DNA from 3 places in the Acidovorax sp. 106 genome. Region 3 is predicted to be linked to each of the others. Evidence: predicted binding sites of a transcription regulator. Region 3 holds the regulator's gene; each other region holds the start of a gene.
What was found. Region 3 encodes NrdR, which represses ribonucleotide reductase genes. Its sites were predicted from a motif close to CACNANATNTNGTG; they were not measured.
Positions count from the first base shown of each region.

Region 1: the regulator NrdR is predicted to act here: its motif matches at 1,345-1,358, upstream of C8C98_RS08450 (ribonucleoside triphosphate reductase).
Region 2: the regulator NrdR is predicted to act here: its motif matches at 1,699-1,712, upstream of C8C98_RS02995 (ribonucleoside-diphosphate reductase subunit alpha).

Region 1 covers NZ_RCCC01000001.1:1,900,380-1,903,583, forward strand. The annotation lists gene norR (nitric oxide reductase transcriptional regulator NorR) at 1-598, opposite strand, end outside; gene C8C98_RS08445 (hemerythrin domain-containing protein) at 802-1,227, shown strand; gene C8C98_RS08450 (ribonucleoside triphosphate reductase) at 1,391-3,204, shown strand, end outside.
Region 2 covers NZ_RCCC01000001.1:678,382-681,585, forward strand. The annotation lists gene C8C98_RS02985 (sigma-54 dependent transcriptional regulator) at 1-830, shown strand, start outside; gene ampD (1,6-anhydro-N-acetylmuramyl-L-alanine amidase AmpD) at 832-1,431, shown strand; gene C8C98_RS02995 (ribonucleoside-diphosphate reductase subunit alpha) at 1,807-3,204, shown strand, end outside.
Region 3 covers NZ_RCCC01000001.1:383,048-386,251, reverse strand. The annotation lists gene C8C98_RS01705 (bifunctional UDP-sugar hydrolase/5'-nucleotidase) at 1-1,428, shown strand, start outside; gene nrdR (transcriptional regulator NrdR) at 1,713-2,162, opposite strand; gene glyA (serine hydroxymethyltransferase) at 2,192-3,204, opposite strand, start outside.

The DNA.
Region 1 (3,204 bases), 1.5 Mb from region 3:
CGTCGCTCTGGCCGACGATCTCCAGATGGCCCGGAGCGGCGGGCACGGCGCGCCCACCCTGGGGGCCGCCCTCGTGGCGCGCGGCCAGGGCGCGGTTTTCCTGTTCCAGGCGCGAGATGCGCAGGACTGTTTCCACCAGCGCCCTGCATTGCTGCAGCGTGGCGCGGGCCTGCGCGTCGAAGGTGCCGGTCTGCAGCGCATCGAGCGTGAGCACGCCCCAGGGCTGACCGTCGATGCGCAGGCCCACGCCCATGCAGTCGTGCACCGGCAGCGGCTCGCCCACCAGTGCGTCGAGCAGGCCGTCGTAGGGGTCGGGCAGCTGGCTGTCGTGGTCAAAGCAGGTGACCTCGCCGCGTGCCAGGATCGCCGCCAGGCGCGGGTGCTGGCCTACCGCAAACCGCCGCCCCAGCGCCTCGCCCACCAGTCCGTCCACGGCCACGGGGCGCAGGTGGTCTTCTTCCAGACGCAGCAACGCGACGGCGCCGCAGCGAAACTGGGCGCGCAGCCAGCCCATCAGGCGCTGCAGGCGCACGGCTTGCGGCTGTTCGGTCACGAGGTCGTCAAAGATGGCTTCAACGGCTAGGGTATTAATCACCATAGATGGGTATTTTGAACCATTGGCGGTGAGGGTAAAAATTACCGCAACTAGTGCAAGTCATTGATTCATAAGGCTAGGTGCTGTGGCCTGAAGCTTGCGTTGGAAAGGTGGCTTCGATGCGGCGCGTGCGCTTTGGCGCACCACCCGCACACCGGTGGTCCCATCCGCCGTGCCCTTTTCTTCATTACCCAAGGAGTCCCGCCGTGAACATCGACAAATTCAAGCACCAGCACCTCGACATCCTGCGCAGCATCGATCTGCTGCGGCAGCTGACCCACGCGGGGGTGGAGCGCAATGCGGCCGAGATCGCGCAGCGCATCATCGCCATGAGCAGCACCATCAAGCTGCATCTGGCGGTGGAAGACCAGGCGCTGTACCCCGCACTGCAGCGCAGCGGCAACGCCAGCCTGGCGCGTATGGGTCGCCAGTACCAGTCCGACATGGGCCCGATCGCCAGCGCCTACGACGCCTTTGCGCGCCGCTGGAACACGGCCGAGAGCCTGCGCGCCGACGAGAAAGCGTTCCGCGCGCAAGCCAACGTGGTGTTGCGCAAGGTGTACGAACGCATGCAGCGCGAAGACCGCGATTTCTATCCCCGCATCGAGGAGCAAGAGGCCGTTCACTCCTGACAGCGCCGCACCCGCGCGCCTTGCTTTCGCCGGCCTGTGGGCCGGTTTTTTTATCCCGGCTTACCCGTGCGTTTGTGTTGGGTCAAACTACCTATAGTGTTTGATGGGTATCGTGGACACCATAGGTAGTGTTTTTACCCCGTTCTGTAGATTGGTCGAACCCATGGCATCCACCCTTGTTACCTTGCCCCGCGAGGTCGTTTTGCGCAGCGGTCAGCGCGTTCCTTTTGACGCAGAACGCATCCGCGCCGCACTCGCCAGCGCGGGCCAGGCCTCGGGTGAATATGGCGCCGAAGAAGCCGCGTTGCTCACCGCGCAGGTCACCAAGGTGCTGATCCACCGCTTCCATGGCGAGGCGCCCACGGTGGAGCAGATCCAGGACGTGGCCGAGCAAACGCTCATCGCTGCCAACCACCTGGCCACGGCACGCGCCTACATCGTCTACCGCGAGCGGCACGCCACGCTGCGCGCGGACAAGCAGACGCTGGTGGATGTGGAAAGCTCCATCAACGAATACCTCACGCGTGCCGACTGGCGCGTGAACGCCAACGCCAACCAGGGCTATTCGCTGGGCGGGCTGATCCTCAACGTGGCGGGCAAGGTCACGGCCAACTACTGGCTATCGCACGTCTATACGCCCGAGATCGGCGAGGCGCACCGCAATGGCGATATCCACATCCACGACCTCGACATGCTCAGCGGCTACTGCGCGGGCTGGTCGCTGCGCACGCTGCTGCACGAGGGGCTCAACGGCGTGCCCGGCAAGGTGGAGGCGGGGCCGCCCAAACACATGAGTTCGGCGGTGGGGCAGATCGTGAACTTCCTGGGCACGCTGCAAAACGAGTGGGCGGGCGCGCAGGCGTTCTCGTCGTTCGACACCTACATGGCGCCCTTCGTGCGCATCGATGCCATGGACTACGCCGCCGTGCGCCAGTGCATCCAGGAGCTGGTTTACAACCTCAACGTGCCCTCGCGTTGGGGCACGCAAACACCGTTCACCAACCTCACCTTCGACTGGACTTGCCCCGAGGACCTGCGCGAGCAGGTGCCCGTGATTGCAGGGCAGGAGATGCCGTTTTGCTACGGCGACCTGCAGGCGGAGATGGACCTCATCAACCGCGCTTACATCGACGTGATGACCACGGGCGACGCCAAGGGCCGGGTGTTCACCTTCCCCATCCCCACGTACAACATCACCAAGGATTTCCCGTGGGAGAGCGAGAACGCACAGCTGCTGTTCGACATGACGGCCAAGTACGGCCTGCCGTACTTCCAGAACTTCATCAACTCCGAGCTGGAGCCCAACATGGTGCGCTCCATGTGCTGCCGCCTCCAGCTCGATTTGCGTGAATTGCTCAAGCGCGGCAACGGCCTGTTCGGCAGCGCCGAGCAGACGGGCAGCCTAGGGGTGGTGACGATCAACTGCGCGCGCCTGGGTTACCAGCACGCGGGCGATGAAGCGGGCCTGCTCGCCGCGCTTGACCGCCTGATGGAGCTGGGCAAACAAAGCCTGGAGACCAAGCGCAAGCTGATTCAGCGCCTGATGGACCAGGGCCTGTTCCCCTACACCAAGCGCTACCTGGGCACCTTGCGCAACCACTTTTCCACGTTGGGCGTGAACGGCATCAACGAGATGGTGCGCAACTTCACACACGGCCGCGAAGACATCACCAGCGAAGGGGGCCATCGCCTGGCCCTGCGCTTGCTCGACCACGTGCGCGAGCGCATGACGCAGTTCCAGGAAGAAACCGGCCACCTCTATAACCTGGAGGCCACTCCTGCCGAAGGCACCACCTACCGCTTTGCCAAAGAAGACAAAAAGCGCTGGCCCGGCATCCTGCAGGCCGGTACGGCCGAGCAGCCGTACTACACCAACTCGTCCCAGCTGCCCGTGGGCTTCACGGACGACCCGTTCGAGGCCCTGATGCGGCAAGAGGCGCTGCAGTCCAAGTACACCGGCGGCACCGTGCTGCACCT
Region 2 (3,204 bases), 300 kb from region 3:
AAAACCTGCTCGAAGCGGAGTTCTTTGGCGCGCGCAAGGGGTCGTACACCGGCGCCAACCAGGACCGGGACGGCTACTTCCAGGCGGCGCGGGGCGGCACACTGTTTCTGGATGAGATCGGCGACCTCCCGCTGGCCATGCAGTCGAAACTTCTGCGCGCGATCCAGGAGCGCAGCGTGCGCCCCCTGGGTTCGACCCAAGAGGAGACAGTGGATGTGCGCATCGTCAGTGCCACCCACCGCGATTTGGCCGCCGATGTCCAAACCGGGCGCTTTCGCCAGGACTTGTACTACCGCCTGAATGTGATCGAGATCGTGATTCCGCCACTGCGTGAGCGCCGGGAGGACTTGCCCGCCCTGTGCACCACCTTGCTGGCGCGCATCAGCCAAGAGTCCGGCATGCCCGTGCCCCGACTGAACGAAGCAGCCTTGCAGGCCATCGCCTCACACCCCCTGACAGGCAACGTGCGTGAGCTGGAAAACCTGCTGCACCGCGCCGTGGCGCTGAGCGAAGGGGACGAACTGCAAGTGGAGTGGCAAGGCGACGCCGCATCCGCGCAACCCTCAGCCCGCCCCGAGCCCACGCTCGACCAACACCCCCACAGCGCGCCGCATTCGGCGGCAGATTGCCCCGCCTTGCCCAACGATTTGCAGGCCTGGCTCGACCAGCAGGAGCGGGACATCCTCGTTCGGGCGCTGAAAGAGTCCGGATTCAACCGCACCGCCACGGCCGCGCGGCTGGGCATCAGCCTGCGCCAGATTCGCTACCGCATCGCCCGGCTGAACATTGCAGTGCCCAACGACCAGGACTTTCTGGACGAGATCGGCTGACATGGCCGCACCCCCATCGGCAGACCTGTGGGACGGTGGCTGGCACCGCGATGCCGTGCGCCTACCCTCCTCCAACTACGGCCCCCGCCCTGCGGACGCTAGGCAGTCGGTGGACTTGGTCGTGGTGCATTCCATCAGCCTCCCGCCCGGGCACTACGGCACCGGGGCCGTGCAGCAGTTGTTCACCAACACCCTGGACTGGGATGTCCATCCCTATTTCCAGCAGATCCGTGGATTGCAGGTGTCGGCCCACTTCTTTATTGAGCGCAGTGGACGACTGTGGCAGTTTGTGGACTGCGATCAACGGGCGTGGCACGCAGGCCAGTCGGCCTATCGCGGCAGAACCAACTGCAACGATGACTCGATTGGCATTGAACTGGAAGGGCTGGAGGGGCATCGTTTTGAGTCTGCACAGTACCTCACCCTGGCAGCGCTTTGCCATGCCTTGGCCGAACGTTACCCCCTGCGCTATCTGGCAGGGCATGAGCATGTGGCCCCCGGGCGCAAGCAAGACCCAGGGCCTGGATTCGATTGGCGCAAACTGGCCGAACTTCTCGCCAAAAGCACCCTGGACCTCCCCAGTCAAGTGCCCCCCACCTAAACCCGACCTGGTTTCAGGTTTAAAAATCGGGGCAGATTCAGGGTAGGATCGCCCCCCTTCCGAAAAGACAAATCAAGCACTGAGCGCCCCAGCGGGCCAAACCCCGCGACATCCCGCGCTGCCACAAGGTTCAGAGCTCTAAACCGTGTAGTAAAGCGGGTTACGCGCTCTGCGCCACCCCACCACGGGGTACCAAACGGCCGGTGCCTAGCAACCACACTTCTTCAAGGCACTACACTACTGGTAGTGTCTTGACTACAATCGACACACCATATGTAGCGTGCGACAGCCAAAACACTGGCGCACCATTCTTGCCTTTGCAGCAGCCCCAGCGGCTGCCCACACACCCCCGTCAGCCCACAGAAGAGGACACCCATGCAAGCTGCTTTGAACACGCCCGCCACCGCGCACGCCACCCCTGAAGAAGCCGCAGGCGACGCCGCCAACACGGCAGCCAACGCCCAAGGCCACTACCAGATCATCCGGCGCAACGGCGCGGTCGTGCCCTTCGAAGCACCCAAGATCGCCATCGCTCTGATGAAAGCCTTTTTGGCGGTGCATGGCACCCAAGGCGCAGCATCGGCCAGCGTGCGCGAGGTGGTGGACGCCTTGACGCAGGGCGTCAGCCGCGCGCTGATGCGCTCGCGCCCCGGCGGAGGTACCTTCCATATCGAAGACGTACAAGACCAGGTTGAGCTGGGCTTGATGCGCGGTGGACACCACGAAGTGGCCCGCGCCTATGTGCTGTACCGCGAGCGCCGCACGCAAGAGCGCGCCAATCTGGTCAAGCAACATGCCCCCGCCGTGCCTGTACTCCATGTGCTGGACAACGGCCAGCGCGTCACGCTGGACCTGCACCGCCTGCAGTCCCTGATCGAATCGGCCTGCGTTGGGCTGGGCAAAGATATCAAGGCGGACCCCATCGTGGCCGAGACCATGCGCAACCTCTATGACGGTGTGCCCATGGACGAGGTGTACAAGGCATCCATCCTGGCGGCCCGTACCCTGATCGAGAAAGACCCCGACTACACCTACGCCACAGCACGCTTGCTGCTGCATACCATCGTGCGCGAAGTGCTAGGCCGGGACGTCACGCAGGACCACATGGGCGCAGCATACGCCGAGTATTTCCCTCAGTTCATCCAAAAGGGTGTGGACAACGAACTGCTGGATGCACGCCTGCTGAAATTCGACCTGGCCCGTCTGGCGGCAGCCCTGAAGCCCCAGCGCGACCTGCAATTCGACTACCTGGGCCTGCAAACACTGTACGACCGCTACTTCCTGCATGTGCGCAAGAGCCGTATCGAGTTGCCCCAAGCCTTCTTCATGCGTGTGGCCATGGGCCTCTCGCTCAATGAAAAAGACCCGGAAGCCCGTGCCATCGAGTTCTACGAAGTGCTCTCCAGCTTCGACTTCATGTCCAGCACGCCAACGCTGTTCAACAGCGGCACGCTGCGCTCACAGCTGTCGAGTTGCTACCTGACCACGGTGCCCGACGACCTGGACGGCATCTACGAATCCATCAAGGAAAACGCCCTGCTGTCCAAGTTTGCGGGCGGCCTGGGCAACGACTGGACCCGCGTGCGCGCCCTGGGTTCACACATCAAGGGCACCAACGGCGAGTCCCAAGGCGTGGTGCCCTTCCTCAAGGTGGTCAACGATACGGCCGTGGCCGTGAACCAGGGCGGCAAACGCAAGGGCGCCGTCTGCACCTATCTGGAAACCTGGCATCTGGACATCGAAGAGTTCCTGGAGCTGCGCAAGAACACCGGC
Region 3 (3,204 bases):
GCGGTGAACCACATGCAGATCGATTTTTCTGCCGTGGGCAACCACGAGTTCGACCGGGGCTGGCAGGAGCTGCTGCGGCTGCAGCAGGGCGGCTGCGAGAAGTTCACTGTGCGCGAGCCCTGCCAGATCAGCAAGCCCTTTGAGGGCGCGCGTTTTGGCTTTCTGGCTGCCAACACCTTGCGTGAAGATGGGCAGCCGCTGCTGCCTGCCACGGGTATCAAGCGCTTTACCCAGGGCGGGGTGACGGTGACCGTGGGCTTTATCGGCATGACCCTCAAGGCCACGCCCACCATGGTCAGCCCCTCAGGGGTCAAGGGCCTGCGTTTTGAGGACGAAGCGAGCACCGCCAATGCGCTGATCCCCCAGTTGCGTGCCCAAGGCGCCGATGTGATTGTGGTGGCCATCCATGAAGGCGGCTATACCAACGCCAAGGTGTTGGAGCAGAGCTGCTCGGGCATCAACGGCGACATCGTGCCCATTCTGGAGCGGCTGGACCCTGCGGTGGATGTGGTGGTGTCGGGCCATACCCATCAGGCCTATGTGTGCGACTACGGCCGGGTGAACCCTTCACGGCCTTTTTTGCTGACCAGTGCAGGGCAGTACGGCTCGTTAGTGACCGAGGTGGCTTTGCAGGTGGACCTGAACACCCGCCGCGTGGTGCGCAAGACGGCGCATAACCACATCGTGCAAGGCGAGGCTTTTACCGGCAGCCAGGGGCTGGTGGCGTTGAACCCGGCCGTGCCTGCCTTCACTGCCGATCCCTTCGTGCACCAACTGGTGGCCCGCTACCGCGCTGCGGCCGAGCCGCTGGCCCAGCGGCCTGTGGGTCGGGCCAGCGCCCCGGTGCTGCGGGTGCGTGCTGCATCCCAGGAAAGCGCGCTGGGCAACCTGATTGCCGATGCCCAGCTGGCAGCCACCCGTGCGCCAGACAGAGGTGGCGCTCAACTGTCGTTCATGAACCCCGGCGGCCTGCGTGCCGACCTGGTGCCCGATGCCCAGGGCCGCTTGAGCTACGGGCAATTGTTCAGCGTGCAGCCCTTTGGCAACAACATCATGGTGCGAACCTACACCGGCGCGCAGATTCGCGCGGTGCTTGAGCAGCAGTTCAGCGGTGGCACCAGCCGGCCCGATGCGCCTCGGGTGCTGTCGGTGTCAGAAGGCTTTGGCTACCGCTACGACCTCACTCAACCTGCAGGCTCGCGCATCAGCCACATGACTTTGCACGGCAAGCCGCTGCAAGAGGGCGACCAAGTGCGTGTGGCCATCAGCAGCTTCCTGGCCAGCGGGGGCGATGGGTTCACCGTGTTTTCTGAGGGGCGTGACACCCTGGGGGGCGATCAGGACTTGGATGCCCTGGAGGCCTATGTGCGGGCGCAGAACCCGGTGGTGCCTCCTGCGACTGATCGCATTCAGCGGGTGGTGCGCTGATGGGTTGAGGGGCTCCGCTATGCGCGGTGGCTGCCAGGTCTACGGGCCCGGCCCACTGCGGGGTGAGCCCGCTGCCTGTGGGATCGTTGCCTGGCGCAGCGCATATCGGGCGGCAACCGCGCTGCAAGTTTTTAGGCTAAATAGGTCTCTAGCGCTTTTATTTAAAGCGCTGGTAGCTATTAATTTTGTAGTAGCTGTGTGCTGGGCTACCGAAGAAATGGGATGACTGCAGTGCAGTCTGTGGCGGTTCTTGCCCTTGGTCGCCAATGCAGTGGTGCAGTGAGTTACTTGCGCACTTCGTCGACCAGGGCCCGGAATTCGTCAATATCTTCAAAGCTCCGGTACACACTCGCAAAGCGGATATAGGCTACTTTGTCGAGCTTCTTGAGTTCGCGCATCACCAGCTCGCCGATGCGGCCAGAGTTCACTTCGCGCTGGCCCAGGTTCAGCAGCTTTTCTTCAATGCGCTCAATGGCGCTGTCGATCTGCTCTGTGCTCACCGGGCGCTTGCGCAAGGCCAGGTTGAAGGAGGCGAGCAGCTTGCCGCGTTCGTACTCGATGCGGCGGCCGTCTTTTTTGACGATGGCCGGGAAGTTCACTTCCGGCCGTTCGTAGGTGGTAAAGCGCTTGTCGCACGCGCCGCACTGGCGGCGGCGGCGAATGAACACCCCGTCTTCAGACACCCGTGTTTCAACGACTTGCGTCTCCAGGTGACTGCAGAAGGGGCATTTCATGGTCGCGTTTGAACTATCGGCCGGGCGGCTTAACGGTAGACAGGGAAGCGTGCCGTCAGGGCGTTGACCTTGGCGCGCACGGCGGCGATGTTGGCTTCATCGCGTGGGTTGTCCAGCACGTCGGCGATCAGGTTCGCTGTGATGCGGGCTTCTTCTTCCTTGAAACCCCGTGTGGTCATGGCAGGGGTGCCAATGCGCACGCCGCTGGTCACCATCGGCTTTTCAGGGTCGTTAGGGATCGCGTTCTTGTTGATGGTCATGTGGGCGGCGCCCAGCACGGCTTCAGCTTCCTTGCCGGTGATGCCCTTGGCGCGCAGGTCGACCAGCATCACGTGGCTTTGCGTGCCGCCCGACACGATGCGCAGGCCGCGTGCGGTCAGAGTCTCGGCCACCACCTTGGCGTTTTTGGCCACTTGTTCTTGGTAGGTCTTGAACTCGGGCTGCATCGCTTCCTTGAAGGCCACGGCCTTGGCTGCGATCACGTGCATCAGCGGGCCACCTTGCAGGCCGGGGAAAATGGCGCTGTTGATGGCCTTTTCGTGCTCAGCCTTCATCAAGATGATGCCGCCACGGGGACCGCGCAGGCTCTTGTGCGTGGTCGATGTCACCACGTCGGCGTGGGGCACGGGGTTGGGGTACACGCCGGCGGCGATCAAGCCAGCGTAGTGGGCCATGTCCACCATGAAGATCGCGCCGATTTCCTTGGCGACCTTGGCAAAGCGGGCAAAGTCGATGTGCAGGCTGTAAGCCGAGGCACCCGCCACGATGAGCTTGGGCTTGTGCTCGCGGGCCTTGGCTTCCATCGCGTCGTAGTCAATGGCTTCGTTGGCATCGAGGCCGTAGGAGACCACGTTGAACCACTTGCCAGACATGTTCAGCGGCATGCCGTGTGTCAGGTGGCCGCCTTCCGCTAGGCTCATGCCCATGATGGTGTCGCCGGGCTTGAGGAAGGCCAGGAACACGGCTTCGTTGGCAGAGGCGCCGCAATGGGGCTGCACGTTGGCGGCATCGGCGCCGAAGATCTTCTTGACGCGGTCAATGG